DNA from 2 places in the Geodermatophilus sp. SYSU D00710 genome. Region 1 is predicted to be linked to the other one. Evidence: riboswitches for the same ligand, from Rfam matches in the RefSeq annotation. Region 1 holds a riboswitch; the other holds the start of a gene.

Region 1 (14,230 bases):
GCCGGCGGCGCGGTCAGCGGGGGAGGCCGGTGAGCACCCGGCCGCGGGCGACGAGCTCGGTCACGATCCAGACCGCGGCCACCTGCACCGCCAGCAGGCCGACCAGCACGAGCAGCTGCGCGGCGCCGGCGGCCAGCGGGCTGCCGCCGCCGAGCAGGACGCCGACGTACGCGCCGGGCAGGGTGACCAGTCCCACGGTGCGGGTCTGGTCGAGCGCCGGGAGCAGGGCGGTCGCGGCCGACGGGCGGCCGACCTCGAGGACGGCATCGCGGGGGAGCAGGCCCAGCGCGAGCGCCGCCTCGACCTCGCCGCGGCGGGTGGTCAGTTCCTCCCGCAGCCGCCGCCCGGCCAGCGACGTCGCGGTCATCGCGCCGCCGACGAGGATCCCGGCGACGGGGACGACCGCCGCGCCGCGCAGCGGGACCGTCCCGCTGGCCAGGACGAGCGCCACGACCGGCACCGCGCCGCCGGCCACCGGCAGCGCCGCCGTCGCCACCCGGCGCGCCGCCCCGGGGGCGCGCAGCGGCAGGCCGGTGGCCCGCCCGGCCGCGGTCCCCGCCGCGACGAGGACCATCAGCAGGACGAACGCCGCCGACAGCCACAGCGAGCCCACGACCAGCAGCACCACCGCAGACACCGCGGCCAGCTGGACCGTGGCCCGCAGGGCGGCGACCACGACCGGCCGCTCCTGGCCCAGCCCGGACAGCCGGCCGACGGCCGCCGCCAGGCCGGTGAGCAGCACCAGGACGACGGCCAGGCGCGGCCCGAGCTCGACGACGGAGGTCCCCACGCGCGGCGATCCTGCCCTGCGCGGTCCGCCGACCCGCGACACGCCGTGCACGGTGTGCGATCGGGCCGTTGCGGGGTAGAGGGGGAGCCCGGCCGGTCCTCGCGGAGCGGACGGGGCCCCCTGCCCGGCCTGTCCTCCAGGAGGCGCTCGTGTCCGACCGCGGAGTCCCCGCCCGCCTGCTCCTGGGGCTGGCCGCCCTCACCGCGACGGCGGTGGCCGTCGTCGGCGGGCTGGCCCTGCGACCTCCCGGACTGCTGGCGGTCGGGCTGGCCTCGGTCGTGACCGCCTGCCTGGCCGCCGGTGTGGCCCGCGAGTCGGGGGGCGGGTCCGGTGCCGACCTCGGCGTCCTCGACCGCCACTCGCCGCTCGAGGCCGCCTGGCGCGTCGGCGCGGCCACGATGGCGGTGCTGCTCTTCCTGTCCGGCACGGCGGCGCTGGGCGGCCCGGTGCTCACCGTGATCGCCGGCGCGGTCCTGGCCGTGGGCGGCCTCGGGCTGTGGCTGGCGCGCACCGGGCGCCCGCCGCGGCGCAACGCCACCCTCGCGTCGCCTCCGGGGTCGATCGCCGGGACGCCGGCCGCCGCGCCGCGGCCGGCGGGCGGTGCCCGGCCGGGGGAGGCCGTGGGCACGGTGACCTTCCTGCCGCCGGTGACGACGATGACCACCGCGGCGCTGGGCCGCGAGTGGCTGAGCACGACCACGGCGCTGGCCGGGCAACTGCACCCGACGGCGCGGCAGTCGATCGTGCGGCGCCGCCAGGAGACGCTCGACGAGCTCGAGCGGCGCGACCCCGCCGGCTTCGCCCGCTGGCTGGCCGAGGGGTCCCCGCGCAGCGACCCGGCCGGCTACCTGAGCGAGGGACCCTCCGCCGGCACCGGCGCCGCCTGACCCGCCGCCGGGAAGACCACGGCAGGGTCGACGTTCATCACGACCTCGCAGTCGCAGAACCCGCCGAACTCCTCGAGGCCCTCGTGCAGCCGGTCGAGGGCGATGCCGTGGCGGGCGGCCCAGGCGTCGGTGGCGCGGCGGGTCTGGTCGCAGGCCCCCGCCTCCAGCAGCGACTCGACGTGCTCCCGCAGCGCGTCGAGCTGCGAGCGGTCCAGCGGCAGGAGGGCGGCCACGTCGTCGGTCGGTGCCACGCCGTCAGCATCGGCCGCCGGGTGCGCGCCTTGAGCCGGGTCAGGCGGGGCCGCGTCGTGCTCCTGCGGTGTCCCTGGCGCTCCTGCGGTGTCCCTGACGCCGCAAGAGAGCGGGCAACACCGCAGGAGCGGGCCGGCCAGCCCGGACGCCCGGGACCGGCGCCGCGCAGTCGTCCCACGCGCTGTCCCTAGACTCGTCCCGGGACCCGGTCCCGTGTCCCGCCGGCGTGGCGCAACTGGTAGCGCACCCGACTTGTAATCGGGCGGTTGGGGGTTCGAGTCCCCCCGTCGGCTCAGTCGAAGCTGCCGGCTCCGCCGACCCGGTAGGGGAAGCGCTCCTCGACCCGGGCGCCGCGGCGCCGCTCGGCGCGCTCCTCACGCAGCCGGGCGGCGGTGCCGGCGGGGTAGCCGGCCTTCGCCACGCGGTGCTCGGTGGTCTCCACCATGAACGCCAGCGAGTACACCAGCCCGACCACGAGGCCGCCGGCGGCCGCGGTCACCCGGTAGGCCAGTGCCATCGGGACGGCGACCAGGCAGATCACGACGAGCGGCGAGAGCTGGACCAGCGAGCGGGCCACGTGCCGGCGGACCCACCCGGGCCGGGTGGTGTCCGACAGCACCCAGGGCGAGAGCCGGCGGGGCAGCCCCCCGCCGAAGGCGTAGCGGAGCCACTGGAGGACCGAGGGGGACGCCGGGCGGGCGTCGTGCCGCGTGGTGCGCACGCGTCCACGGTAGGCCCGTCCGGCCACCCGGCGGACGATTCGGTCCCGCGCCGTGCACCGTTGCCCCCCGGCGCCGTCCGGGAGGACACTGCCGCCGCCAGGTGAGGAGGACATCCGTGCAGATCTCCCAGTTGCTCCGCCACAAGGGCCCCGACGTGGTCACCGTCGACCCGGCCGCCAGCGTCCGGGACGCCCTCAGCCTGCTCGTCCGCCACCGGATCGGCGCGCTGGTCGTCTCCTCCGGCGGGGGCGCCATCGACGGCATCGTCTCCGAGCGCGACGTCGTCCGGGGGCTGCACGAGTCGGGGCCGGCGGTGCTCGACGGCCCGGTGTCGGCGCTCATGACCGCCGACGTCCACACCTGTCCGCCCAGCGCGTCGGTGCACGACCTGGCCCGCACGATGACCGACCACCGGGTCCGCCACGTCCCGGTGACCAAGGACGGCCTGCTGCTGGGCATCGTCTCGATCGGCGACGTCGTCAAGGCCCGCCTCGACGAGCTCGAGCAGGAGCGGGCCCACCTCGTCGAGTACATCCAGACCGGCTAGCCACGGGTCCCGGGTCGCACCCCGGCCCGGAGGGTCCCCCGCGTACGGTGCGGCCGTGGACGAGCGGCGGCTGGGGACGGCGGCGGGCCTGTCCGCGTACCTGCTGTGGGGCTGCTTCCCGCTGTACTTCCCGCTGCTCGAGCCCGCCGGCGGCGTCGAGATCGTCGCGCACCGGGTGGTCTGGTCGCTGCTGTTCGTCGCCCTGCTGCTGACGGCGCTGCGCCGCTGGGCGCTGGTCCGGGCCGCGGTCACCGACCGGCGCACCATGCTCGTCCTGGCCGGCGCCTCGGTGCTCATCGCCGCGAACTGGCTGGTCTTCGTCTACGGCGTCAACTCCGGCCACGTGGTCGAGACCTCGCTCGGCTACTTCATCAACCCGCTGGTCAGCGTGCTGCTCGGCGTCGCCGTCTTCGCCGAGCGGCTGCGCCCGCTGCAGTGGACGGCGGTGGCGCTGGCGGCCGTCGCCGTCGCCGTCCTGACCTGGGACTACGGCCGGCCGCCGTGGATCGCGCTGACGCTGGCGGCCACCTTCGGCGGCTACGGCCTGCTCAAGAAGCTGGTCCGGGTGGAGGCCGCGCCGGGCCTGTTCGTCGAGACGGCGGTGACCTTCCTCCCCGCGGTGGTGTTCCTGGGGGTGCTGCACGCCACCGGCCGGGGGACGGCGGGGGAGGCCGGCACCGGCCACCTGCTCCTGCTCCTCGCCTCGGGCATCGCCACGGCGGTGCCGCTGCTGCTGTTCGCCGCGGCCGCCCGGCGGATCCCGCTGTCCACGGTCGGGCTGCTGCAGTACGTGACGCCGCTGATGCAGCTGGCGCTCGGGGTCTTCGTCTTCGACGAGCCCATGCCGCCCGCCCGCCTGGTCGGCTTCGCCATCGTGTGGGCCGCCCTGGCCGTGTTCACCGTCGACAGCCTGCGCTCGGTCCGGGCGGCGGCCGGTCGCCGGGCCGCGGCCGAGCAGGTCACGGCCCCGGCCTGAGACCGGCGGCGCGACACGCGGGAAAACGTCGGCGACGGGGCATACCGTCATCGGTGACGGCTTCCCCCCGATCGATCGGACCCGACCATGACCCCCGACCCCGACCCCGCGGTCTCCCCGCCGGCGGGCTCGGTGTCCGGTGAGGATCCCGCGCAGCCTGCGGGCCTGACCCGGCGCGAGCACGAGATGCTGGCCTTCGAGCGCAAGTGGTGGCGCCACCCCGGCGCCAAGGAGACGGCCATCCGCGAGCAGTTCGGCCTCCCGCCGACCCGGTACTACCAGGTGCTGAACGCCCTGGTCGACCGGCCTGCGGCACTCGAGGCCGACCCGCTGCTGGTCCGCCGGCTGCGCCGCCTGCGCAGCGCGCGACGCCAGCGGCGTTCCCCGTCGCTCCTGGGCAAGGGCTCGTCCGCCATCTAGATTTGGTCACCGTGGGCAGGCATGCGGCGTCAGGTGGTGACCAACCGGACCGGCCGTCCGCCCCGGTGGCCGGTGGACGCCGGCGCACCGACCCCGCCCCCGGGCATCCCGTCCCGGACGGTGCCGACGCGTCCGAGGGCACCGACTGGAGCGACGCCCCGACCCTCACCGGGCCGCTGCGCAGCCGCGCCGAGCGCCGCCGCGACGCCCTGCTCGGCGACGAGACCGAGCGGCGCCGCCGACTGACCGGCCGGCCGGGTCGCCCCGACGTCCCCGCGCGGGCCGCCGAGCCGGAACGGCCGGCGTCGTGGGCCCGCCCGCCGGCCGACGGCGTCACCCGCCAGGCGCCCGCCCCGCAGCAGAGCCCGCCCCCGACGCCGTCCGCGCCGGCGGAGCGCCCCACCCGCCGGCCGGCCGCCGCCCCGCGCCCCGCGGCGGCGCAGCCCGCACCCGCGCCGTCGGCCGCCCCGCCGCTGGTCCCGCCGACCGCCGCGCGGCTCCCCGCACCGCCGCCCGCGGCCGCACCCGCGGCTCCGCCGGCGGCGAGCACCCCGGTCGCCTCGGCCCGGCCCGCGGCGCCGCTCACCACGGTCGCGCCGTTCCAGGCCGTCCCGACCCCGAACGCCGACGCCCATGAGCCGGCCGTCGCGCCGCTGGACCCGTGGGACCAGCCCGCCCGCCCCGCCGCCCGGAGCCGGACGCCCCAGGCACCTCCGGCGGCACCGCCGACCGCGGTCCGGACCACCCCGGCGACCGCGCCTGCCACGCCGGACGCCGCCGGTGCCACGCCCTACCGCGACTGGACCCGCCCGAAGGGCGCCGCGGCCGCCCCCGCCACCGAGGCCATCCCCGACCGCGAGGTCGCCCGGGGCCGCGCCGCGGCGCCGTCGACCGAGGCCATCCCCGACCGCGACGTCGCCCGGGCCCGGGCCGCGGCGCCGCTGACCGAGGCCATCCCCGACCGGGACGTCGCCCGGGGCGGCCGCCGCGAGCGGGTCCGCGACCGCGCGCCCGAGCCGGAGACCGGGCCGCCCACCGGGCCCCCGAGCGACTCCACCGGCGTGGTCGGCAACCGCGCCGCGATGCGGGCCCAGCGCCAGGCGCGGGAGGCCGAGCGGCAGGCGATGGAGTCCGAGCGCCGCAAGGCCGCGCGCCGGGCCGGCGTCTCCCGGGCCGCCCTGCGCGCCGCCACCCAGGACGACGCCCCGCCGAGCCGCAGTCGGGTCGTGCCGGCGCTGCTCGCCGTGGTCGTGATCGCGCTGGTCGTGCTCGGCGTGTACAGCTTCACCTCCTCGCAGACGCAGGAGGCCGGCTCGACCAGCACGGCTCCGCAGAGCACCGTCGCACCCTCGGCGACCGTCGCCCCGCCCACCGGCGTCCTGCCGCCGCTGTCGGTGGAGCCGCTGCCCCCGGTCGCCGAGGCGCCCGGCACGCCGGTCCGCGTGCCGGTGACCGTGCTCAACGCCACCAGCGTGGGTGGCCTGGCCGGGGACGCCGCCGAGGCCTTCGGCGCCCAGGGCTGGCAGCCGAACGGCGTCGGCGAGTACGACGGCCCCGGCGTCGCCGTCACCACGGTCTTCATCACCGCGGGCGACGAGCAGCAGCGGCAGTCGGCGCTGCAGCTCATGGAGGCGTTCCCCGGCGTGGTCGGCGGGCCGGCCGAGCGGTTCTTCGACGTCCCCGGCGTGGCCGACCCCGGCCTCGTCGTCGTCCTCACCGGTGAGTGGCGGCCCTGACGCCTGCCCGCGACACACCCCACGGCCACCGCCGGAACACCGGCGCGACACCGTCCGTTGGCCGCATCGTGCGTCCCGTCCGCGGGCCCGTGACACCCCGCCCGCGCCCCGGCGCCCGTGCGGCGCTCGGCGCCCTGCTCACCCTGCTGCTCACCGGTGCCCTGCTCGGCGCGCTGCCTGTTGCGGCGGCCGCGGCCGAGGAGGTGCGCACCGAGGAGGCCCGCGTCCCCTCCGGCTCCGGTGCCGACGCCGTCGAGCTCGACACCACCCTCTACCTGCCCGGCTCGGCCACCGCCGACGAGCCGGCGCCCGCGGTCGTGCTCGCGCACGGCTTCGGCGGCAGCAAGCAGTCGGTCGCCGACGACGCCCGCGACCTCGCCGGCCGCGGCTTCGTCGTCCTGACCTACTCGGCGCGCGGGTTCGGCGAGAGCACCGGCCAGATCGGCCTCGACGACCCCCGCTACGAGGTCGCCGACCTCTCCACGCTGCTCGACCTGCTCGCCGGGCGCGACGACGTCCTGCTCGACGGGGAGGGCGACCCGCGCGTCGGCGTCGCCGGTGCCTCCTACGGCGGCGCGCTGTCCCTGCTCGGCGCCGCCTACGACGACCGGGTCGACGCCATCGCGCCGCAGATCACCTGGCACTCGCTGACCGCCGCGCTGTTCCCCTCCCAGACCGGCGCCGTCGACGCCGCCACCCCCGCGGCCACCCCGCAGGACCCCGGCACCGGCGTCTACAAGCGCCTGTGGTCCGGGCTGTTCTTCGGCGTGGGGTCGGCCCCCGGCGGCGGGCTGCTCGACGCCCTCGGCGGCGGAGGGGCGGCCGAGGCCGAGGACGGTGAGGACAGCGGGGGCGCCACCGGCGACGGCGCGGCCGCCGCCCCGGCCTCGGTCCCCTCGCTCGAGGACCTGCCGGTCGACCTGTCCACGGTCGACCCCGCCGCGGTGGAGCAGGCGCTGACCTGCGGCCGGTTCCGCGCCGACATCTGCGCCGCCTACCAGGCCGCCGCGGCCACCGGGACCCTGACGCCGGAGGTCGCCGCGGTGCTCGACCGCAGCAGCCCGGCCGCCGTGCTCGACCGGATCACCGCACCCACCCTGCTGGTGCAGGGCACCGAGGACTCGCTGTTCGGCCTCGGTCAGGCCGACGCCAACGCCCGCGGGATCGCCGCCAACGGCACCCCGGTGAAGGTCGTCTGGTACGCCGGCGGCCACGACTCCCAGCCGTCCGAGCGGGAGACCGCCGAGCTGCGCGAGCTCGTCGCCGGCTGGTTCGGCTGGCACCTGCGCGACGAGGACGACCCGGCCCGCGGCGAGGACCCCGGCACCGGCTTCGAGTTCCCCGTCCCCAGCGGCCTGGGCAGCACGCTCGGCAGCGTCCAGGGGGGCACGCAGAGCGTCGTCACCGACGCCTACCCCGGCCTCGCGGGGACCGGGCCCACCGCGCGCACCGAGCTCGCCCTCGACGGCGCGCTCCAGCCGGTGGTCACCCCGGCCGGCGGCACCCCCGCGGCGATCACCACCGTCCCGGGCCTGGGCTCGCTCGCCTCCGCGCTCGGCGGCACCGCCGTGGAGATCCCCGGCCAGTTCGCCGCCTTCTCCACCGAGCCGCTCGACGAGGCCGTCGAGGTGGTCGGCGCCCCGACCGTCGAGCTCGCCGTCGCCTCGCCCACCGGCACCGCGACGCTGTTCGCCAAGCTCTACGACGTCGGCCCCGACGGCGCCCAGACGCTGCCCGGCGGGCTGGTCGCCCCGCTGTCGCTGACCGGCCTGTCCGCGGACCCCTCCGCACCCACCGAGGTCGCCGTCACGCTGCCCGGGATCGTGCACCGCTTCGAGGCAGGCCACACGATGCGGGTCGTCGTCAGCTCCACCGACCAGGGCTTCGCGCTGCCGGCCGAGGCGGGCGTCTACTCGGTGTCCCTGGCCGGCGCCGGCAACGGCGGCACCGTGCTCGCCGTCCCCGGCGTGGCGGGCGAGGCGCAGGCCGACGGCGGCACCTCCCGCTGGTGGTGGCTGCTCGGCGCCGTCGTCGTCCTCGGCCTGCTCGGCTGGGCGGCCGCGGTGCTCTGGGGCCGCCGGCGCCGGCGGGTCACCTCCGAGGTCGAGCCCGACGGCGAGGACGTGCCGCTGCGCTTCGAGGCCGTGACCAAGGCCTACAAGGACGGCTTCGTCGCCGTCCGCGACCTGTCCTTCGAGGTCCGCCGCGGCCAGGTGCTCGGCCTGCTCGGCCCCAACGGGGCGGGCAAGACGACGTCGCTGCGCATGCTCATGGGCCTGATCCGCCCGACGCAGGGGCGGATCAGCGTCTTCGGCCACGCGGCGGGACCGGGCGCGCCGGTGCTGTCCCGGCTGGGCTCCTTCGTCGAGGGCACCGGCCTGATGCCGCACCTGTCCGGCCGCGACAACCTCACCCTGTACTGGGCGGCGACCGGCCGGCCGGCCGAGGACGCGCACATGGAGGAGGCGATCGAGGTCGCCGGCCTCGGCGCCGCCATCGACCGCCCGGTCCGCCGCTACAGCCAGGGCATGCGGCAGCGCGTCGCGATCGCCCAGGCGATGCTGGGCCTGCCCGACCTGCTGGTCCTCGACGAGCCGACCAACGGGTTGGACCCGCCGCAGATCCACGCCATGCGCGAGGTGCTGCGCTCCTACGCCGCCACCGGCCGCACGGTCATCGTCTCCAGCCACCTGCTCAGCGAGATCGAGCAGACCTGCACCCACGTGGTCGTCATGGCCAAGGGGCAGAAGATCGCGCAGGGCACGGTCGAGGAGATCGTCGGCACCGGCGGCGCGGTGCTCGTGGGCCTGACCGACCCGGCCGACGCCGACCGCGCGGCCGCCGTCCTGTCCGGGCTGCCCGGCGTGACCGTGGAGCGCACCGACGAGGGGCTGGTCGCCGAGCTGGGGCCGCGGACCTCCCGCGCGGCCGCGCTGCAGGCGCTGGTGGACGCGGGCGTCGCCGTCGACCAGTTCACGCCGCGCCGCCGCCTGGAGGACGCGTTCCTGGCACTCGTGGGGGAGTCGTGACCGCGACCGAGCACGTCCAGTCCACCGGCGCGGTCGCCGGCTACCGGCCCGAGCGCACGCTGCGGCTGTCGGTCGAGCTGCGCCGGCAGTTCAAGCGGCGGCGCACCCTGGGCGTGTTCACGCTCATGGTCGCCCTGCCGCTGGTGCTCATCGCCGCGCTGCAGCTGGGCGCCAGCGAGGACGCGCAGGAGAACAGCCGGATCAACCTGGTCGACGTCGCCACCTCCAGCGGGCTGAACTTCACGCTGTTCGTGCTGTTCGCGACCACCGGCTTCTTCCTCGTCGTGGTCTACGCGCTGTTCTTCGGCGACACCGTGGCCAGCGAGGCGCAGTGGGGGTCGCTGCGCTACACGCTGGCCACCCCGGTGCCGCGGATGCGGCTGCTCCGGCAGAAGTGGCTGGCCGCGCTGGTGCTGTCGGTGGCCGCGCTGCTCACCCTCGCCTTGGTCGCGGTGGTGGCCGGCGGGATCGCCTTCGGCTTCGACGACATCCGCACACCGATCGGGGTGAGCCTCCCGCAGGGCGAGGGGCTGCTGCGGCTGGCCGGGATGCTCGGCTACCTGTCCGTGCACCTGCTCGTGGTCGGCGCGCTGGCGTTCTGGCTGTCCACGATCACCGACGCGCCCCTGGCCGCGGTCGGCGGTGCGGTGTTCACCACGATCGTCTTCTCGATCCTCGACCAGGTCGAGCAGCTCGGCGGGATCCGCGACTGGTTCCCCACCGCGGAGTCCTTCGCGTGGACCGACCTGCTGCAGACCCCGGTCGACTCCTCGGACCTGTTCCGCGGGGTGGTCCAGTCACTCGTCTACGTCGCCGTCTTCACCGCGCTGGCGTTCCGCCACTTCTCCCGCCGCGACGTCACGTCGTAACGGTCGCCCTACCGGGCGACACCGCGGCCAGGAGCCGTCCCCCAGGGGACGTGGAGCCCTTCCGTCGCGCCTGCGCGGACCCCTCCGGGGCCCACTCGGCGCGACCCGCTCACAAGCTCGCTCGTACGGCCTGGGCCCAGCCGACGCCCATGGCGCCCTCGGTCACCGAGACGTTCGGGACGGCGTCCATCAGCCCGGCCATGCCCCCCACCTCGGCGCCGTTCGCGGTGATCCACAGCCGGCCCACGGCGGGCGCCATGTCCAGGTCGCTGGCGCTGTCCCCGATGGCGACGGCGTCGGCGGGGTCCAGGCCGCGCCGCTCGAGGTCCCAGGCGATGGCCGCGCCCTTGGAGATGCCACGCGGCATGAGGTGGTAGACCCGCGCCAGCTGCCCCTCCGGCGCCAGGCTCAGCCGCGCCGACGCCGGGATGGCGCCGTTGTCGTTGAGGGTCAGCCAGCCCAGCCCGCGCTCGGCCAGCCAGGCGTCGACGGCGAGGGGGTCGACGTAGCCGCGCAGCAGCGCGTCGCCCTCGTGCGTGGCGTGCCAGGGCGCGTGCCACTCCAGCCGGCCAGGGTGGGCGGCGCACAGCGCCTCGACGACGCCGAGCTCGGCCATCACGTCCATCGGCGTGCGGCCGGCGTACCCGGCGGGCAGCTCGCCGGTGAGGTGGTGCCGCTCGCGCCCGCCCCGCCAGGTCACCAGCGACCCCAGCTCGGCGATCGCGCCGTCGGCGGCGAAGATCCGCCCGGCCTCGGTGACCTGGTCGGCGGTCCGCCCGCTGACGATCACCAGCGCGACCCCGGCGGTGTGCAGCTCCAGCAGCGCGGCCGCGGGCTCCGCGGTGGGCGACCCGCCGGCGTCGTGCCAGAACGACCCCCGCGGGCCGACCATGGTGCCGTCGAGGTCGGTGTAGACGATGCGCGCTGCCACGGCGCCCAGCATGGCCGGGCCGCGGGGCGGTCCCGGCAGCCGGGTAGAGTCCGGCCCGTTCCACTCATCCAGAGGGGCAGAGGGACACGGCCCGGTGAAGCCCCGGCAACCCGCCGCGCGAGCGGCGAGAGGTGCCAATTCCGTCCCGCGCGGCTCGACGGCCCGCCGCGGGGAAGATGAGGAGGTAGTCGTCGCATGACCCTGACCGCTCCCGGATCCGCCCAGGCCGACGTGCACGCGCGTGGCCCGGTCCCGCCGAGTCCCGCCCGCGGCCTCGTCTGTCGCAACTGCGGCGCCACCTTCGGCCTGATCGCCGAGCACGCCTGTGCCGAGTGCTTCGGCCCGCTCGAGGTCGACTACGACCCCGAGGCCCTCCGGTCGGTGACCCGCGAGCAGATCGAGGCCGGCCCGCAGAACATCTGGCGCTACGCCGCGCTGCTGCCGGTGGGCCAGGACCCCGCCGACCGCGTCTCCCTCGACCCGGGCCTGACCCCGCTGGTGCGCGCCGACCGGCTGGCCGCCGAACTCGGCGTCACCGGCGGGCTGTGGGTCAAGGACGACTCGGGCAACCCCACGCACTCGTTCAAGGACCGCGTGGTGTCGCTGGCCGCCACGGCCGCCCGGGGCCTCGGCTACCGGAAGATCGCCGCCGCCTCGACCGGCAACCTGGCCAACTCCGTGGCCGCGCACGCCGCCCGTGCGGGCATCCCGTCGTTCGTCTTCATCCCGGCCGACCTCGAGCCGGGCAAGGTGGTGCAGTCGGCGGTCTACGGCCAGACGCTGGTCGCCGTCGACGGCTCCTACGACGACGTCAACCGGCTGACCAGCGAGCTCGCCGAGACCGACGAGTTCGAGGACACCGCCTTCGTCAACCAGAACGTGCGGCCCTACTACGCCGAGGGCTCCAAGACGATGGGCTACGAGATCGCCGAGCAGCTGGGCTGGCGGATCCCGGCCCAGGTCGTGATCCCGATGGCCTCGGGCTCGCTGCTGACCAAGGTGGACAAGGCCTTCCGCGAGCTGGCCGCCGCCGGGATCGTCGAGGCCACCGAGTGGCGGGTGTTCGGCGCCCAGTCGGCCGGTTGCGACCCGATCGCGACCGCCTTCGACAACGGCTGGGACGTCGTCAAGCCGGTCAAGCCCACCGGCATCGCCAAGTCGCTGAACATCGGCAACCCCGCCGACGGGCCCTACGCGCTCGACGCGATCCGGCGCACCGGCGGCGCGGTCGGCCGGGTCGGCGACGAGCAGATCGTCCAGGGCATCCGCGACCTCGCCCGCACCACCGGCGTCTTCGCCGAGACCGCCGGCGGCGTGACCGTGGCCGTGCTGCGGCAGCTGGTCGAGGACGGCCGGCTGGACCCGGCGCGGGAGACCGTCGTCCTCAACACCGGCGAGGGCCTCAAGACCCTCGACCCGCTGACGCCGGTGGTCGGCCCGACGCACCGGGTGGAGCCGTCGCTGCGGTCGGTCCGGTCGGCGGGCCTCATCGGCTGAGGCGTACGCTCGGGGCCGTCGATCCGGCGGGTGACATCCCGCCCGGTCGTCCTCGAGTCGTGTGTGCGGCATCTCCCCACGACGGCGTCCCTGTTGTACCGTCTCGCGCGGTCGTCAGTTCCACGCACGTGTCCGACGGGCGGAAGAGCTGTACCCCGGTCCCCGGACCACGGGGAACCGTCCGCACGCACGCACCGTGGGAGCACACGTGGCACAGGGCACCGTGAAGTGGTTCAACGCCGAGAAGGGCTTCGGCTTCATCGCCGTCGACGGCGGCCAGGACGTCTTCGTCCACTACTCGGCCATCCAGATGGACGGCTACAAGAGCCTCGACGAGGGCCAGCGGGTCACCTTCGAGGTCGTCCAGGGCGAGAAGGGCCCGCAGGCCGACGGCGTCCGCGTCGCCTGACTCCTGGCACCGCGCCACGGCCCGGTCCCCCGCGCAGGGGGGCCGGGCCGTCGCTGTTCCGGGAACAGCCGGCGCCCACCCCCCGTTCTTGCACTCGGCAGGGGCGAGTGCCAGACTTCGGGTTGGCACTCGACAGTGCCGAGTGCCAATCAGGTCGGAACGGTGAGGCACCGGAGCGCGGGCCGTAGGAGCGTCCGCGGCCCCGGTGTCGTCCGTCGCGGGCGCCGGTCCCGGCCGTGCAGCGATCCATGCATGGAGGACATCACCACATGGCCAAGATGATCGCCTTCGAGGAAGAGGCGCGCCGCGGCCTCGAGCGGGGCATGAACACCCTCGCCGACGCCGTCAAGGTGACGCTCGGCCCCAAGGGCCGCAACGTCGTCCTCGAGAAGAAGTGGGGTGCTCCCACCATCACCAACGACGGTGTGAGCATCGCCAAGGAGATCGAGCTCGAGGACCCCTGGGAGAAGATCGGCGCCGAACTGGTCAAGGAGGTCGCGAAGAAGACCGACGACGTCGCGGGTGACGGCACCACCACCGCCACCGTGCTGGCCCAGGCGCTCGTCCGCGAGGGTCTGCGCAACGTCGCCGCCGGCGCCAACCCGATGGCCCTGAAGAAGGGCATCGAGAAGGCCGTCGCCTCGGTCACCGAGCACCTGCTCTCCAGCGCCAAGGACGTCGAGACCAAGGAGCAGATCGCCGCCACCGCGTCGATCTCCGCCGCCGACACCGCCATCGGTGAGCTCATCGCCGAGGCGATGGACAAGGTCGGCAAGGAAGGCGTCATCACCGTCGAGGAGAGCAACACCTTCGGCCTCGAGCTCGAGCTCACCGAGGGCATGCGCTTCGACAAGGGCTACATCTCGCCCTACTTCGTCACCGACGCCGAGCGCATGGAGGCCGTCCTCGACGACCCGTACGTGCTCGTCGTCAACAGCAAGATCAGCTCGGTCAAGGACCTGCTCCCGCTGCTGGAGAAGGTCATGCAGTCGGGCAAGCCGCTGGCCATCATCGCCGAGGACGTCGAGGGCGAGGCCCTCGCGACCCTGGTCGTGAACAAGATCCGCGGCACCTTCAAGTCCGTCGCGGTCAAGGCCCCCGGCTTCGGTGACCGCCGCAAGGCCATGCTCGCCGACATCGCCATCCTCACCGGTGGCCAGGTCAT
Region 2 (14,230 bases), on a different contig from region 1:
GAGCAGCTGCAGCGCGAGTACGGCCCCCGCGGGTTCACCGTCGTCGGCCTGCCCTGCAACCAGTTCGCCGGACAGGAGCCGGGCACCGCCGAGGAGATCGCCGGCTTCTGCTCGGCCACCTACGGCGTCACCTTCCCCATGACGGACAAGATCGAGGTCAACGGCGACGGCGTGCACCCGGTGTACCAGCGGCTGACCACGGCCGCCGACGCGAACGGCGAGGCCGGCCCGGTGCAGTGGAACTTCGAGAAGTTCCTGGTCGACGCCGACGGCGCGGTCGTCGCGCGGTTCCGGCCGACGACCGACCCGGGCGCACCCGAGGTCCGCACCGCGATCGAGGCCCTCCTGCCGAGCTGAGCCTCGGGGCCCGTAGCCGGCGCCGGGAAACCGCCATTATCGCGTTGATGGCACCGGATCGCGGCGGCAGGAGCAGCATGGAGCCGTGGCCGACCTGCACTTCTACTTCGACCCCGTCTGCCCCTTCGCCTGGCTGACCAGCAGGTGGGTGCGCCTGGTCGCCGCGCAGCGCGCCTACGACGTCGACTGGCGCTTGATCTCGCTGCGGCTGCTCAACGCGCACGTCGACTACGCCGCGCACTTCCCGCCCGAGTACGAGGAGGGCCACACCGCGGGCCTGCGGCTGCTGCGGGTGTTCGCGCAGACGCGCGAGCAGCACGGGCGGGCGGCGGTCGGCGTCCTCTACGAGCACCTCGGGCAGCAGGTGTTCGAGACCGAGCCCGACCGTCCCGGCACCGCGGCCCGGCGCGGCACCGCCGCCTACCTGGAGCCGGTCCTCGACCGCGCCGGGCTGCCGCGGGACCTGGCCGCCGCGCTCGACGACGACCGCTGGGACGGCGTGCTGCAGGCCGAGACCGACGAGGCGCTGAGCCTGACCGGACGCGACGTCGGCACGCCGATCCTGCACTTCGAGCCGCCGGACGGCATCGCGTTCTTCGGCCCGGTGATCAGCCGGGTGCCTGCGGAGGACCGCGCGGCGGAGCTGTGGGACCACGTGGTGGGCCTGGCCCGCTTCCCGGGCTTCGCCGAGCTCAAGCGCAGCCTGCGCGAGCGGCCGCAGCTGCCCGCGGCGGGCGTGGCACCCGGCCAGGTCGGGGTGGAGGAGGAGTGGCGCGCGGGCAGCCGCCGGCTGGACGGGTGAGCACACCACCCGGCCACGGACTAAGGTGAGCCTCACCTAGCCCCTGCCCGTCCGGAGCTCGCCGGTGCCCGTCCCCAGCGCCACCAGCCGCCCTGCGGCGACCCCGGGGACCGTCGGGCGCCCGGCCCGCGCCACCCGCACCCGGCGCCGCGTGCTCGGCGTCCTCGTCCTGGCCGGGCTGGTCGTCGTCGCCTGTGCGGCGAGCATCGCGATCGGCACCCGCCCGCTGGGGCTGGGCACCGTCTGGACCGCCCTTTCCGACCGCTCGTTGGGCACCGAGGAGGCGGTGATCGTCTGGGACCTGCGGGTCCCGCGGACGGCGCTGGGCCTCATGGTCGGCGCCGCGCTCGGCGTCTCCGGCGCGCTCATGCAGGGGCACACCCGCAACCCGCTGGGCGACCCCGGCCTGCTCGGCGTCACCGCCGGGGCCTCGTTCGCCGTCGTCCTGGCGATCACGCTGCTGGGCGTCGGCACGCCGTCGGGCTACGTGTGGTTCGCCTTCGCCGGGGCCCTGGCCGGCACGGTCGCCGTGTTCGCGCTCGGCTCGGTGGGCAAGGGCGGGGCCACCCCGGTCACCCTCGCGCTGGCCGGGGCGGCGCTGTCCGCGCTGCTGTTCGCGCTGGTCCGGGCGCTGCTGGTCAGCGACTCCGACTCCCTCGACGCCTTCCGGTTCTGGGTGGTCGGCGCGCTGGCCGGCCGCGGTGCCGACGTCGCCTGGCAGGTGGCGCCGTTCATCGCCGCCGGCCTGGTGCTCGCGCTGCTCAACGCGCCCGCCCTGGACCTGCTCGGCATGGGCGAGGACGTCGCCCGCGGCCTGGGCCAGCGGGTGTGGCTGGCCCGCGGGCTCGGGCTGGCCGCGGTCACCCTGCTGGCCGGCGCGGCCACCGCCGCCTGCGGCCCGATCGCCTTCGTCGGGCTGGTGGTGCCGCACGTGGTCCGGGCGTTCACCGGGCCGGCGCACCGGTGGCTGGTGCCCTGCTCCGGCCTGCTGGGCGCGGTGCTGCTGCTCTCCGCCGACGTCGTCGGCCGGGTGGTGGCCCGCCCCGGTGAGCTGCAGGTGGGCATCGTGCTCGCGCTCGTCGGCAGCCCGTTCTTCGTGGCCCTGGTCCGCCGCCGCCGGACGGCGACGCTGTGAGGGCCCAGCCGTGACCGCCTCCGTCGACGCCGTCCGGCAGACGACGCCGCCCGAGCCCGGCGGGCGCCCGGCCGGCCGCGCGGTCACGGTGCGGATGGGGCCGGTCTCGGCACGGTTCCGCTGGCGCTCGGTCGTCGTCCCGCTGGCCGCGCTCGCCGTCGTCGTGCTGCTCGCGGCGGCCAGCCTGGGCCGCGGCGACTACCCCCTCGGCATCGGTGACGTGCTGCGGACGCTGGTGGGCGCCGGCGTGGACAGCCACCGGTTCATCGTGCTGGAGCTGCGTGCCCCGCGGACGCTGGTCGGGGTGCTGGTGGGCCTGGCGCTGGGCCTGGCCGGGGCGCTGTTCCAGACCTTCGCGCGCAACCCGCTGGCCTCCCCCGACGTCCTCGGCATCACCCAGGGCGCCTCGGTCGGCGCGGTCGCGGCGATCGTGCTCGGCGGCAGCGGCTCGGCGGGCGCGCTGCTCGGCGGCCTCGGCGTGCCCCTGGCCGCGCTGCTCGGTGCGCTGGTCGCGGGTGCCCTGCTGTTCGTCCTCGCCTGGCGCGCCGGGCTCGACGGCTTCCGCCTCGTGCTGGTGGGCATCGCCCTGTGGACCGTCGGCCAGGCGCTCACCGACTGGCTGCTCACCCGCGCGGAGATCTACGACGCCGCGGCCGCGTACGTGTGGATCACCGGCTCGCTCAACGCCCGCACCTGGGACCAGGCCGCGCAGCTGGCGGTCTCCCTCGCGGTGCTGGTCCCCCTCGCGCTGGCCGCCGGGCGCGTCCTGGGCGTCCTGCAGTTCGGCGACGACACCGCCCGCGGTCTCGGCGTCCGGCTGGCCAGGGCACAGGCGGCGGTGGTCGTCGTCGCGGTCCTGCTGGTCGCGGCGGCGGTGGCCGCGGCCGGTCCGATCGCGTTCGTGGCGCTCGTCGTGCCGCAGATCGCCGTCCGGCTGACCGGGGGCTCGCGGCCGCCGCTGCTGGCCTCGGGCCTGCTCGGCGCCGCGCTGGTCACCGGCGCCGACCTGCTCACCCGCACCGTCCTGCCCGAGGCGCTCCCGGTCGGCATCCTCACCGCCGCCGTCGGCGCGCCCTACCTGCTCTGGCTGCTCGTCCGCGGGAGGCGGACCCCCGCATGAAGACCTCCACCTCCGAGGCGCCCGTGCACGTGCCCACCCCCGTCCCCCCGGTCCGCCTGGCCGCCGAGGACCTGCGCCTGGCCTACGACGACCGGGTGGTCGTCGACGGGCTCGACCTCACCCTCACCGACGGCTCGTTCACCGCGATCGTCGGCCCCAACGGCTGCGGCAAGTCCACGCTGCTGCGCGCGCTGGGCCGGCTGCTGCGCCCGGCGGCCGGCCGGGTGCTGCTCGACGGCCGGTCGATCGCGAGGACGCCGACCCGCGAGGTGGCCCGCGTCCTCGGCCTGCTGCCGCAGACGCCGGTGGCACCGGCCGGCCTGACCGTGGCCGACCTGGTCGCCCGCGGCCGGCACCCGCACCAGAGCTGGCTGCAGCAGTGGTCGCGCGAGGACGAGGCCGTCGTCGCCGAGGCGCTGGCCTGGACCGACATGGCCGACCTCGGCGACCGCCCGGTCGACGAGCTCTCCGGCGGGCAGCGGCAGCGGGCCTGGATCTCCATGGCGCTGGCGCAGCAGACCGACCTGCTCCTGCTCGACGAGCCGACGACCTACCTCGACCTCTCCCACCAGATCGACGTGCTGGAGCTGGTGTCCCGGCTGCACGCGGAGCGCGGCCGCACGGTGGTCGTCGTGCTGCACGACCTCAACCTCGCCGCCCGGTACGCGCAGCGGCTGGTGACCATGCGCGACGGCGTCCTGATCGCCTCGGGCACGCCGCACGAGGTGCTGACCGAGCAGCTGCTGGCCGACGTCTTCGACCTCGAGGCCCGCGTGGTGCCCGACCCGGTGGCCGGCACCCCGATGGTCGTCCCGGTCCGCCGCCTCCGCTGAGCCCGGCGGGGGGTTGCCCCGGGGATCAGGGTCCCTGATCCCCGGGCGTCCTCCCTCACGTCCCACCGTGAGGGAGGACGCTCCACGATCAGGGACCCTGATCGTGGAACAGCGCCCCGTCAGGACTCCGAGCGGCCCTCGCGCCAGTAGCCCATGAACGCCACCGCGCGCCGGTCGACGCCGAGGTCGGCGACCAGGTGCCGGCGCAGCCGCTTGACCACCCCGGCCTCACCGGCCAGCCACGCGTAGCAGCCCGCGCCGGCCGCCGGGTCCTCGGGGACCTCCCACAGCGGCTCGGCATCGAGGTCGACGTCCTCCGGGGCGGCGCCCGGCGCCGCGGCGACGCCGAGGTCGACCAGCGCGGCGTGGACGGCGGGGACGAGCAGTTCGCCGCGCGGGCGGTCGGCGCGGGCCAGCCAGCGCACGGTCACCCCCTCGGGCAGTCGCAGGTCCTGCACGTCGCCGGCCTGCGGCACCTCCAGGACGGCGACCGCGCGCCGCCCGGCCGGCAGGGACTCGAGGATCGCGCCGACCGCGGGGACGGCGGTCTCGTCGCCGGCCAGCAGCAGGCAGCGCGCGGTCGCGGGCGGCGCCCACTCGACCCCCCAGGCGCGGCCGCGACCGGGCCGGTCCGGGCCCATGAGCACGACCGGGTCGCCCGGCGCGGCGTGCGCGGCCCAGGTCGCGGCCGGGCCGGCGTGCCCGTCGTCGACGCCGTGCAGGACGACGTCGAGGTCGACCTCGGCCACCTCCGGCCGCGCCGCGCGCACGGTGTAGGTGCGCAGCACCGGCCGGCGCTCCTCCGGCAGCGTGCACCAGGTGGGGTACCACTCGGAGCCGGCGGCGTGCAGCTCGGCCAGCGCTCCCGGGTCGGGGCCGAGGACGAGCTTGACGCGCTGGTCGTCACCGGCCACGCCGAACCCGCCCAGCCCTGGCCCGGTGAGGGTGATCCGGACCATCGACGGGCCCAGCGGGCGCACCCGGGCGACGACCGTCTCGAAGAACAGCCACTGCGGCAGCGCGGCGGCCGGGGCCTCGGTCGTCTCGGTCGTGGTCACTGCGGTCTCCGCTCTCCCGGTCGGACGGCCCGAGCGGACCGCGAGTAAGGCAAGGCTAACCTCTCCGCTGCCTGCGGGGGGAGTCCCCTGCCCGACCTGCGAGGAGACCCCGTGTCCCGACCCACGCGCCCGCTCGGCGCCGCCCTGGCGCTCGCCGCGCTGCTCGCCGCGAGCGCCTGCTCGACCGCCGAGGACACCCGGGCGGCCGGCTCGTCCGGGCCGGGCTGGTCGTTCACCGACGACGTCGGCACCACCGTCGAGCTCGACGCGCGGCCCGAGCGGGTCGCCGGCCTCAACGACGTCGCGTCGTCGCTGTGGAACCTCGGCATCGAGCCGGTGGCGACCTTCGGCCAGACCTCGGCCGCCGACGACGTGCAGTTCGAGGGGCGCGACCTGTCCGGGGTGGAGATCGTCGGCGAGAGCTACGGCGCGATCGACCTCGAGGCGCTGGCCGCCGCCGATCCCGACGTCGTCGTGACCACGGTCTACCCGGTGGACTCCGAGGGGACGCTGGACGGGACCCAGCCGCTGTACGGATTCGAGTCGCTGGAGCAGCAGGAGCAGGTCGCGCGGATCGCCCCGGTCATCGCGATCGCCTGGCGCGGGTCGGCCGCCGACGTCATCGAGCGCACCGCCGAGCTGGCCGGGGCACTCGGTGCCGACCTGGACGGCTCGGAGGCGCGCGCGGCCCGGCAGGCCTACGAGCAGGCGTCGGCCGAGCTCGCCGAGGCCGCCTCGTCCGGCGTCACCGTGCTGCCGGTGGCGGCCTACCCCGACGAGGGCTTCTACATGGCCAAGGCCGCCGACGACCCGTCGCTGCGCCTCTACCGGGACCTCGGCGTCCGGTTCGTCGACCCGGGCGGCGAGGGTTGGTTCTGGCAGACGGCGGGCTGGGAGAACGTGCCGCAGCACCCCAGCGACGTCCTGCTGTACTCGCTGCGCGGCGCGATGACGCCCGAGCAGATGTCCGGCCAGCCCACCTACCGGCTGCTGCCGGCCGTGCAGGCCGGGCAGGTGCACCCGTGGGAGTACGTCGGCATGGACCACGCCGCCCAGGCCCGCTACATGGAGCGGCTGGCCGGCTGGCTGCGCGACGCCCGGAAGGTGACCTAGGAGGGCAGCGGCGCCGGCGTCTCCGGGAGGGGCGCCGGCGCCGGGCGGGCGCGGGCGCGCGCGGTCTGGGCGAGCGCGATGCCGCCGAGGACGACCAGCCCGCCGAGGACCTGCCAGCCGGTGAGCACCTGCTCCAGCCACAGCCACGCGACCACCGAGGCGAACACCGGCTCGATCGTGGCCACCAGCCCGGCGGTCGTGGGCGGCAGGTGCCGCAGCGCGGCGATCGACAGCCAGAACGGCGTGATCGCCCCCAGGACGACGATCCACAGCACCAGCACCCACAGCGGCAGCGCCACCGCGCCCAGCGAGACCGGCACCCGGTCGGCGAGGACGGCGGGGTCGAAGCGCGTCCACGGCGCGGCGACCGCCCAGAACAACGCCGCGGCCACGAAGCTCCAGCAGGTCAGCGCCACCGGGTCGCGCTCGGCCGTGCCACGCTCGCCCAGGAGGTAGTAGGTGGCCAGGCAGACCGCCGCGGCCAGGCCCGCGACGACGCCGAGCAGGTCCAGCGAGCCCCCGCCCTGCCACACCTGCGCGACCAGCACCAGGCCGCCCAGTGACAGCGTCAGCGCCAGCCAGATGCGCGGGCGCACCGGCTCCTTCCGCACCAGCCGCACCCACAGCGCGATCCAGACCGGCGCGGTCATCTCGAAGACCAGCGCGATGCCGACCGGCAGCCGCCCGATGGCGACGTAGTACAGGAACTGCGTCAGGGCGACGCCGACCACGCCGAATGCGGCGACCAGCGGCACCTCGCGCCAGGTCAGCCGCAGCCGCCGCGGCGCGAGGACCGCCAGCGCGACCAGCAGCCCGGCCGCCGCACCGGCGCAGCGCATCGCCGTCAGCCAGGTCGGCGGGACGCCGGCCCGCAGCGCCAGCGTGGACACCGTGCCGTTGACGGCGAACAGGCCCGCCGCGGCGAGGGTGAGCAGGTAGCCGACGGCGGGCCGGCGGATGAGCGGCACCCGTCCGACTGTAGCGGGCGTAACGACATACGCCGCCTACCGGGGGTCACTGCCCCTGAGCCGGGTCCATCCCCATGACCTCCCAGACGTGGCCGTCGGGGTCGGTGAAGCTCGAGCCGTACAGGAAGCCGTGGTCCTGCGCCGGCATCCAGCGCCCGCCACCGGCGCCGAGGGCCTTCTCCACCAGCTGGTCGACCTCCTCGCGGCTCTCGCAGGACAGCGCGTACAGCGCCGCCGTGGCCGTGCGCGGGTCGGCGACCTGTGTCCCGTCGGGGACGAAGCCGCGCATCTTCTCGCGGGTCATCAGCTGGACGAAGATCGTGTCGCTGACGACCACCGAGGCCGACGAGTCGTCGGAGAACTGCTCGTTGATCGAGAAGCCGAGCGCGGTGTAGAAGGCGCGGCTGGCCGCCACGTCGGCGACCGGCAGGTTGAGGAAGACCATGCGCACGGGGCACTCCGTCCGTCGGGGGCCCGGCGGCCCCGGCGCGAGGGGAGACGGCCCGGCGCCGCGGAACTCGTCGCCGCGCGTGGCGCCCGGGGACGCCGGGCACCCTCGACGGCGTGAGCGAACCCCGGCCGCCCTGGTCCCGCCGCCGTCGCCGGCTGCTCACGTGGCTCGCGCTCGGCGCGGCGGCCGGCGGCCTGGGCGCGGTCACGCTGCCCGCGGAGGCCGGGGTGACGGCGGCCTACCTCGGCGCGCTGTGCGCGCTCCTGCTCGTCATGGCGGCGGTGCTCTTCTTCGCGGTCCCCGGGGCGGACACGGCCGGCACGCTGCTGCGCTCCACGCCGCTGGCCGGCGCGGTGTGCGTCGTGGCCGCCCTGCTGGCGCTGTCGACCGAGGGCCGGTCGCTGCGCTGGCTGTGGTGGACCGCCGCGGGCGCGGCCGCCGTGTGGGTCGCCACGGCGGCGTGGCTGACCCGCCGCAGCTGACCGGGCGGCACCCGGCGAGACTGCCCGGCGTGGACCTGCCCCCGGCCTTCTACCTCCCCGACGGCGACGGGTTCGCCGCCACCGCGCTGACCATCGGGCCGTGGGACCCGGGCCTGCAGCACGCCGGCCCGCCCGCCGCGCTGCTGGCGCGCGAGGTCGAGCGCACCGGCGGGATCGACGGCGGCCAGCCGGTGCGGCTGGCCTTCGACGTCCTCGGCCCCGTGCCGGTGGGCCCGGTGCGGGTGGGCGCGCGGGTGCTGCGCCCGGGCCGCCGGATCGAGCTGGTCGAGGCGACGCTGGAGGCCGGCGGGCGGCCGGTGATGCGGCTGACCGCCTGGCGGATGCGCGCCCGCGACTCCGCCGCCGCCGCGCACCCGCCGCAGCGGTTCCCGGTCGGGCCGCAGGACGGCCGGCCCGCGGCGTTCTCGGTCTTCCGCCAGGAGGTCGCCTACCACCGGTCGCTGGAGTGGCGCGAGGCCGGCGGCTCGATCAGAGGGACCGGCCCGGCGGCGACGTGGACCCGGCCGGTGTGCGCCCTCGTCGACGGCGAGCCGATCACGCCGCTGCAGCACCTGCTGGTGATGACCGACGCGGCCAGCGGCACCTCCGCGGCGCTGGACTGGTCGCAGGCCACCTTCGCCAACGTCGACCTCGTCGTCGCGCTGTTCCGGCAGCCCGTGGGGCAGTGGCTGGCGATGGACGCCGTCACCACGCTGGGGCCCACCGGGATCGGGCAGTGCGCGGCCGACCTCTACGACACGGAGGGGAGGGTCGGCCGCTCGGTCGCCTCGCTGTTCGTCGAGCCGCGCTGAGCGGTCCGCCCGGGCAGACCGGTTGGATGGGGGGCAGGACGCGACACGGACGGAGGACCTGACCGCCATGGGGCCGCTGACCGACCTGCTCGACTGGCTCGCCGGCCGCGGCCTGGAGATCGTGCTGATCATCCTCGGCTCGGTGCTGATCGCCCGCTTCATCACCTGGGTGGGCACGCGGATCACCGACCGCATCGACGCGCGCTCCACCGACGGCGACGTGCTGGTCCGCTCGGAGGCCGCCAAGCACCGGCACTCGCTGACCCAGGTGATCACCTGGGCGCTGATCGTCATGGTCTACGCGGTGGCGGTCTTCTACGTGCTCGCCCGCCTCGGCGTCCCGGTCACCGGGCTGGTGGCGCCGGCCACCGTGCTCGGCGTCGGGCTGGGCTTCGGCGCGCAGCGCATCGTCGGTGACGTCCTGGCCGGGTTCTTCCTCATCACCGAGCGGCAGTACGGCTTCGGCGACGTCGTCTCCATCCAGGTGGTCGGCGGCGGTGACCCCGCCGAGGGCACGGTCGAGGACGTCACGCTGCGGATCACCCGGCTGCGCTCGGCCGACGGCGAGGTGGTCACCCTCCCGAACGGGCAGATCGTCAAGGTCGTGAACCTCTCCCGCGACTGGGCGCGGGCGGTGGTCGACGTCCCGGTGCCGACCAGCGCCGACGTCACCCGGGTCAACGAGATCCTCCACGAGGTCGGCCGCGAGGCCTTCGCCGACGCCGGGCTGCGCCGGCTGCTGCTCGACGAGCCCAGCGTCATGGGCGTGGAGAGCATCGACCTCGAGCAGGTCAACGTGCGGGTGGTGGCGCGGACCCTGCCCGGCCGGCAGTTCGACGTGGGCCGCGACCTGCGCGAGCGGATCGTGCTGGCCTTCGCCCGCGCCGGGCTGACGCTGACGCCGAGCCCCGAGCCGGCTCCCCTGCCCGCTCGTCCCGCGCCGGCGGCGAAGCCGTGACCGTCCCCGGCGCCCCCCGCCCCGCCGAGCCCGCCGGCGGACCCGGCTCCGGCGGCGACCCGGCCGCCCGCGGCCGGTTCGGCCTGTCCGTCCTGCGCCGCACGCCCGGCCACATCGGACGGGCCCGCACCTCGACCGTGGTCCTGGTCCTGCTCTTCCTCGGCCTGGGCCTGCTCTACCTCTACGTGCGGCCCGACCCGGCCGGCACCGACCCGGCGGGCACCACGACGGTGACCACGCCCGCCCCCGCGCCGGCCGGCACCACGGCGCCCGCGACCGAGGCCCCGGCCACCGAGACCCCGGCCACCGAGACCACCGAGGCGCCGACCAGCCAGGCGCCGGCGACCACGCCGGAGGAGACCGCCCCGCCGACGACGGAGCCCCCGGCCGGCACGACCGGGGAGACGCCGTCGGCGCCGGTCCCGACGACCACCCCCGGTCCGGCGACGACGCCCGGCTCGGGACCGACCACCGTCTCCCCGCCCGGCTGACCCCGCCCGGGCGGAGGATGAGCCGCATGGTCCTGGGACTGCGCCGGCCGGTCGTGCAGGCACCGATGGCCGGCGGGCCCTCCACGCCCGCGCTCGCGGCTGCGGTGTCCGAGGCCGGCGGGCTGGGCTGCCTCGCTGCCGGGTACCGGACGCCGTCGGCGGTGCGCGAGGAGGTGCACGCCGTCCGGGCGCTGACCGGGCAGCGGTTCGCGGTCAACGTCTTCGTGCCCGGACCGCCGGCCGACGCCGACGCCGTGCGCCGCTACGCCGAGCGGCTCCGGCCCGAGGCCCGGCGCTGGGGCGTCGACCTGGGCGAGCCCCGGGCCGACGACGACGCCTGGGAGGACAAGGTCGCCCTGCTCGCCGAGGAGCGGGTGCCGGTGGTCTCGTTCACCTTCGGCCTGCCCCGCCCGGACGTGGTCGCCGCGCTGCACGCCGCCGGGTCCACCGTGCTCGTCACCGTCACCACCCCCGAGGAGGCGGTCGCGGCCCGCGACGGCGGCGCCGACGCGCTGGTCGTGCAGGGCATCGAGGCCGGCGGGCACCGGGGCGGACCGTCCGACCGGGACGGCGAGGGCGAGTACGGGCTGCTGCCGCTGCTCCGCCTCGTCGCCCGGGCCGTCGACCTGCCGCTGGTCGCCGCCGGCGGGATCCCCGACGGCGCCGCCGTCGCCGCGGTGCTGGTGGCCGGGGCGGAGGCCGCGCAGCTGGGCACGGCGTTCCTCCGCTGCCCCGAGGCGGGGACCGCCCCGGCGCACCGCGAGGCGCTCACCACCTCCGGGCGCACGGCGCTGACCCGCGCCTTCAGCGGCCGGCGCGCCCGCGGGCTGGTCAACCGCTTCCTCACCGAGCACTCCCCCGCTGCCCCGGCGGCCTACCCCCAGGTCCACCACCTGACCTCGCCGCTGCGCGCGGCGGCCCGGCGGGCCGGCGACCCCGGGGGGCAGAGCATGTGGGCCGGGCAGGCGCACCGCCTGGCCGAGGCCGTCCCCGCCGCCGAGCTGGTGCGGCGCCTCGACGACGACGCCCGGGCCGCGCTCGCCCGCGTGCACCCCGGGAACGACCGCCGCTGACCTGGGCTATCGTCGGGGGCAGGCTCACGAGAGGCAGCGCGAAGCACCTGGCTTGCTGCCCGGCAACCTCTTCCTCCGTCTGAGGTGCTCCCAGGGGAAGAGCCGGCCGTGCGGCGCCCGCTGCCCGGCAAGGACGGAGCACCTGTGCGCCGCAGGTCCTCCGGAGCGAGAGGAGACGGCGCGTGACCGACCCGAAGAGCTGGAGCTTCGAGACCCGGCAGATCCACGCCGGCACCAGCCCCGACCCCACGACGGGCGCCCGCGCGCTGCCCATCTACGCCACCACCAGCTACCAGTTCCGCGACACCCAGCACGCCGCGGACCTGTTCGCGCTGGCCGAACTGGGCAACATCTACACGCGGATCATGAACCCCACGCAGGACGCGCTCGAGCAGCGCGTGGCCTCCCTCGAGGGCGGGGTCGCGGCGCTCGCGGTGGCCAGCGGCCAGGCGGCCGAGACCCTGGCGCTGCTCAACGTCGCCGAGGCCGGCAGCCACGTCGTCGCCTCGGCCTCGCTCTACGGCGGCACGTACAACCTGCTGCACCACTCGCTGCCCAAGCTCGGCGTCGAGGTCTCCTTCGTGGAGGACCCCGACGACCCGCAGAACTGGCAGGCGCTGGTCCGCGAGAACACCAAGGCGTTCTACGGCGAGTCGATCGGCAACCCGAAGGGCGACGTCCTCGACATCGCCGCGGTCGCCGAGGTGGCCCACCGCAACGGCGTGCCGCTGATCGTCGACAACACCATCGCCACGCCCTACCTGGTGCGCCCGCTCGAGCACGGCGCCGACGTCGTCGTCCACTCGGCCACCAAGTACCTCGGCGGCCACGGCACCGCGATCGCCGGGCTCATCGTCGACGGCGGCGGCTTCGACTGGACCAGCGGGAAGTTCCCGGGCTTCACCACGCCGGACCCGACCTACCACGGCGTCGTCTACGCCGACCTCGGCGCCCCGGCCTACGCGCTCAAGGCCCGGGTGCAGCTGCTGCGCGACCTCGGCCCGGCGATCAGCCCGTTCAACGCCTGGCTGGTCGTACAGGGCATCGAGACGCTGTCGCTGCGGATGGAGCGGCACGTGGCCAACGCCCAGCGGGTGGCCGAGTTCCTCGAGGCCCACGACGAGGTGGAGTCGGTGCACTACGCCGGCCTGCCCTCCTCGCCGTGGTACGCCGCCCACCAGCGCTACGCCCCGAAGGGCGCCGGGGCGGTGCTCGCCTTCGAGATCCGCGGCGGGATCGAGGCCGGCCGGCGGTTCGTCGAGGGCCTGGAGCTGCACAGCCACGTCGCCAACATCGGCGACGTGCGCAGCCTGGTCATCCACCCGGCGTCCACGACGCACTCGCAGCTGACCGCGGAGGAGCAGCTGACCACCGGCGTCACGCCCGGTCTGGTGCGGCTGGCCGCCGGCCTGGAGGGCATCGAGGACATCCTGGCCGACCTCGAGGCCGGGTTCCGCAGCGCCAAGGAGGCCTGACGTGACCGGGGTGAGGGACGCCCCGGCGTCCCTCACCCCGCCGCGCACCGGCGGGTGGCGCGACGGCGACCCCGCCGGGGACCGGCTGTTCCTCGACCTGGACGGCCCGGTCCGGCTGGAGCGCGGCGGGGTGCTGCCCGGCGTCCGGGTCGCGTACGAGACGTGGGGGACGCTCGCGCCCGACGGCGGCAACGCGGTGCTGGTCGAGCACGCGCTGACCGGCGACAGCCACGTCACCGGTCCCGCCGGGCCCGGTCACCCGACGCCGGGCTGGTGGGCGCCGCTGGTCGGGCCGGGCGCACCGCTGGACACCGACCGGCTCTTCGTCGTCTGCGCCAACGTGCTCGGCGGTTGCCAGGGCACCACCGGGCCGTCCTCGACGGCGCCCGACGGCCGCCCGTGGGGATCGCGGTTCCCCGAGGTGACCGTCGCCGACCAGGTGCTGGTCGAGGCCGCGCTGGCCGACGCGCTCGGCGTCCGCCGGTGGGCCGCCGTCGTCGGCGGGTCGATGGGCGGCATGCGGGCGCTGGAGTGGGCGGTCGCGCTGCCCGACCGGGTGGCCGGGCTGTTCTTCCTCGCCTCGGGTGCCGCGGTCACCGCCGACCAGCTGGGCACGCAGACCACCCAGCAGGCCGCCATCCGCGCCGACCCCGCGTGGGCGGGCGGTGACCACCTGCCCGGGCCGGGACCGGTGGCCGGCCTCGGCGTCGCGCGGCGGATCGCCCACCTCACCTACCGCAGCGCGTTCGAGCTCGAGGAGCGGTTCGGCACCACGGTGCAGGACGACGGCCGCTTCGCCGTCGCCTCCTACCTCGACCACCACGCCGACAAGCTCGCCCGCCGCTTCGACGCCGGCAGCTACGTGGTGCTCACCGAGGCGATGAACACCTGGGACGTCGGCCGCGGCCGGGGCGGCGTGGAGGCGGCGCTGGCCCGCGTGACGGCCCGCGTCGTCGTGGCCGGGGTCGACAGCGACCGGCTCTACCCGCTGGGGCTGCAGCAGCGGGTGGCCGACGCGCTCGGGGTGCCGCTGCGGGTGCTGTCCTCGCCGTACGGGCACGACGGCTTCCTCGTCGAGGCCGACGCCGTCGGCGCGCTGGTG

What was found. A riboswitch is a leader RNA that binds a small molecule or an ion and turns the genes downstream of it on or off. The one in region 1 is predicted to bind S-adenosylmethionine.
Region 2: it holds a riboswitch for S-adenosylmethionine, as region 1 does, so the genes downstream of both, ACI78U_RS21630 (bifunctional o-acetylhomoserine/o-acetylserine sulfhydrylase) here and thrC (threonine synthase) in region 1, are expected to answer to the same signal.

What each region holds. Positions count from the first base shown of each region.
Region 1 is NZ_JBJGYX010000074.1:7,940-22,169, forward strand. It holds gene ACI78U_RS22415 (ABC transporter permease) at 14-790, opposite strand; gene ACI78U_RS22420 (hypothetical protein) at 940-1,677, shown strand; gene ACI78U_RS22425 (DUF2695 domain-containing protein) at 1,635-1,928, opposite strand; tRNA gene ACI78U_RS22430 (tRNA-Thr) at 2,150-2,222, shown strand; gene ACI78U_RS22435 (DUF5313 family protein) at 2,222-2,650, opposite strand; gene ACI78U_RS22440 (CBS domain-containing protein) at 2,767-3,198, shown strand; gene rarD (EamA family transporter RarD) at 3,254-4,174, shown strand; gene ACI78U_RS22450 (DUF3263 domain-containing protein) at 4,262-4,594, shown strand; gene ACI78U_RS22455 (LytR C-terminal domain-containing protein) at 4,660-6,330, shown strand; gene ACI78U_RS22460 (alpha/beta fold hydrolase) at 6,420-9,359, shown strand; gene ACI78U_RS22465 (ABC transporter permease) at 9,356-10,228, shown strand; gene ACI78U_RS22470 (HAD family hydrolase) at 10,338-11,159, opposite strand; SAM riboswitch class I at 11,221-11,342, shown strand; gene thrC (threonine synthase) at 11,355-12,656, shown strand; gene ACI78U_RS22480 (cold-shock protein) at 12,865-13,065, shown strand; gene groL (chaperonin GroEL) at 13,335-14,230, shown strand, end outside.
Region 2 is NZ_JBJGYX010000067.1:13,858-28,087, forward strand. It holds gene ACI78U_RS21560 (glutathione peroxidase) at 1-357, shown strand, start outside; gene ACI78U_RS21565 (mycothiol-dependent nitroreductase Rv2466c family protein) at 443-1,159, shown strand; gene ACI78U_RS21570 (FecCD family ABC transporter permease) at 1,224-2,294, shown strand; gene ACI78U_RS21575 (FecCD family ABC transporter permease) at 2,305-3,414, shown strand; gene ACI78U_RS21580 (ABC transporter ATP-binding protein) at 3,411-4,247, shown strand; gene ACI78U_RS21585 (siderophore-interacting protein) at 4,367-5,305, opposite strand; gene ACI78U_RS21590 (ABC transporter substrate-binding protein) at 5,417-6,418, shown strand; gene ACI78U_RS21595 (EamA family transporter) at 6,415-7,386, opposite strand; gene ACI78U_RS21600 (VOC family protein) at 7,433-7,831, opposite strand; gene ACI78U_RS21605 (hypothetical protein) at 7,951-8,319, shown strand; gene ACI78U_RS21610 (thioesterase family protein) at 8,349-9,131, shown strand; gene ACI78U_RS21615 (mechanosensitive ion channel family protein) at 9,199-10,089, shown strand; gene ACI78U_RS21620 (hypothetical protein) at 10,086-10,580, shown strand; gene ACI78U_RS21625 (NAD(P)H-dependent flavin oxidoreductase) at 10,607-11,653, shown strand; SAM riboswitch class IV at 11,676-11,793, shown strand; gene ACI78U_RS21630 (bifunctional o-acetylhomoserine/o-acetylserine sulfhydrylase) at 11,836-13,128, shown strand; gene metX (homoserine O-acetyltransferase MetX) at 13,130-14,230, shown strand, end outside.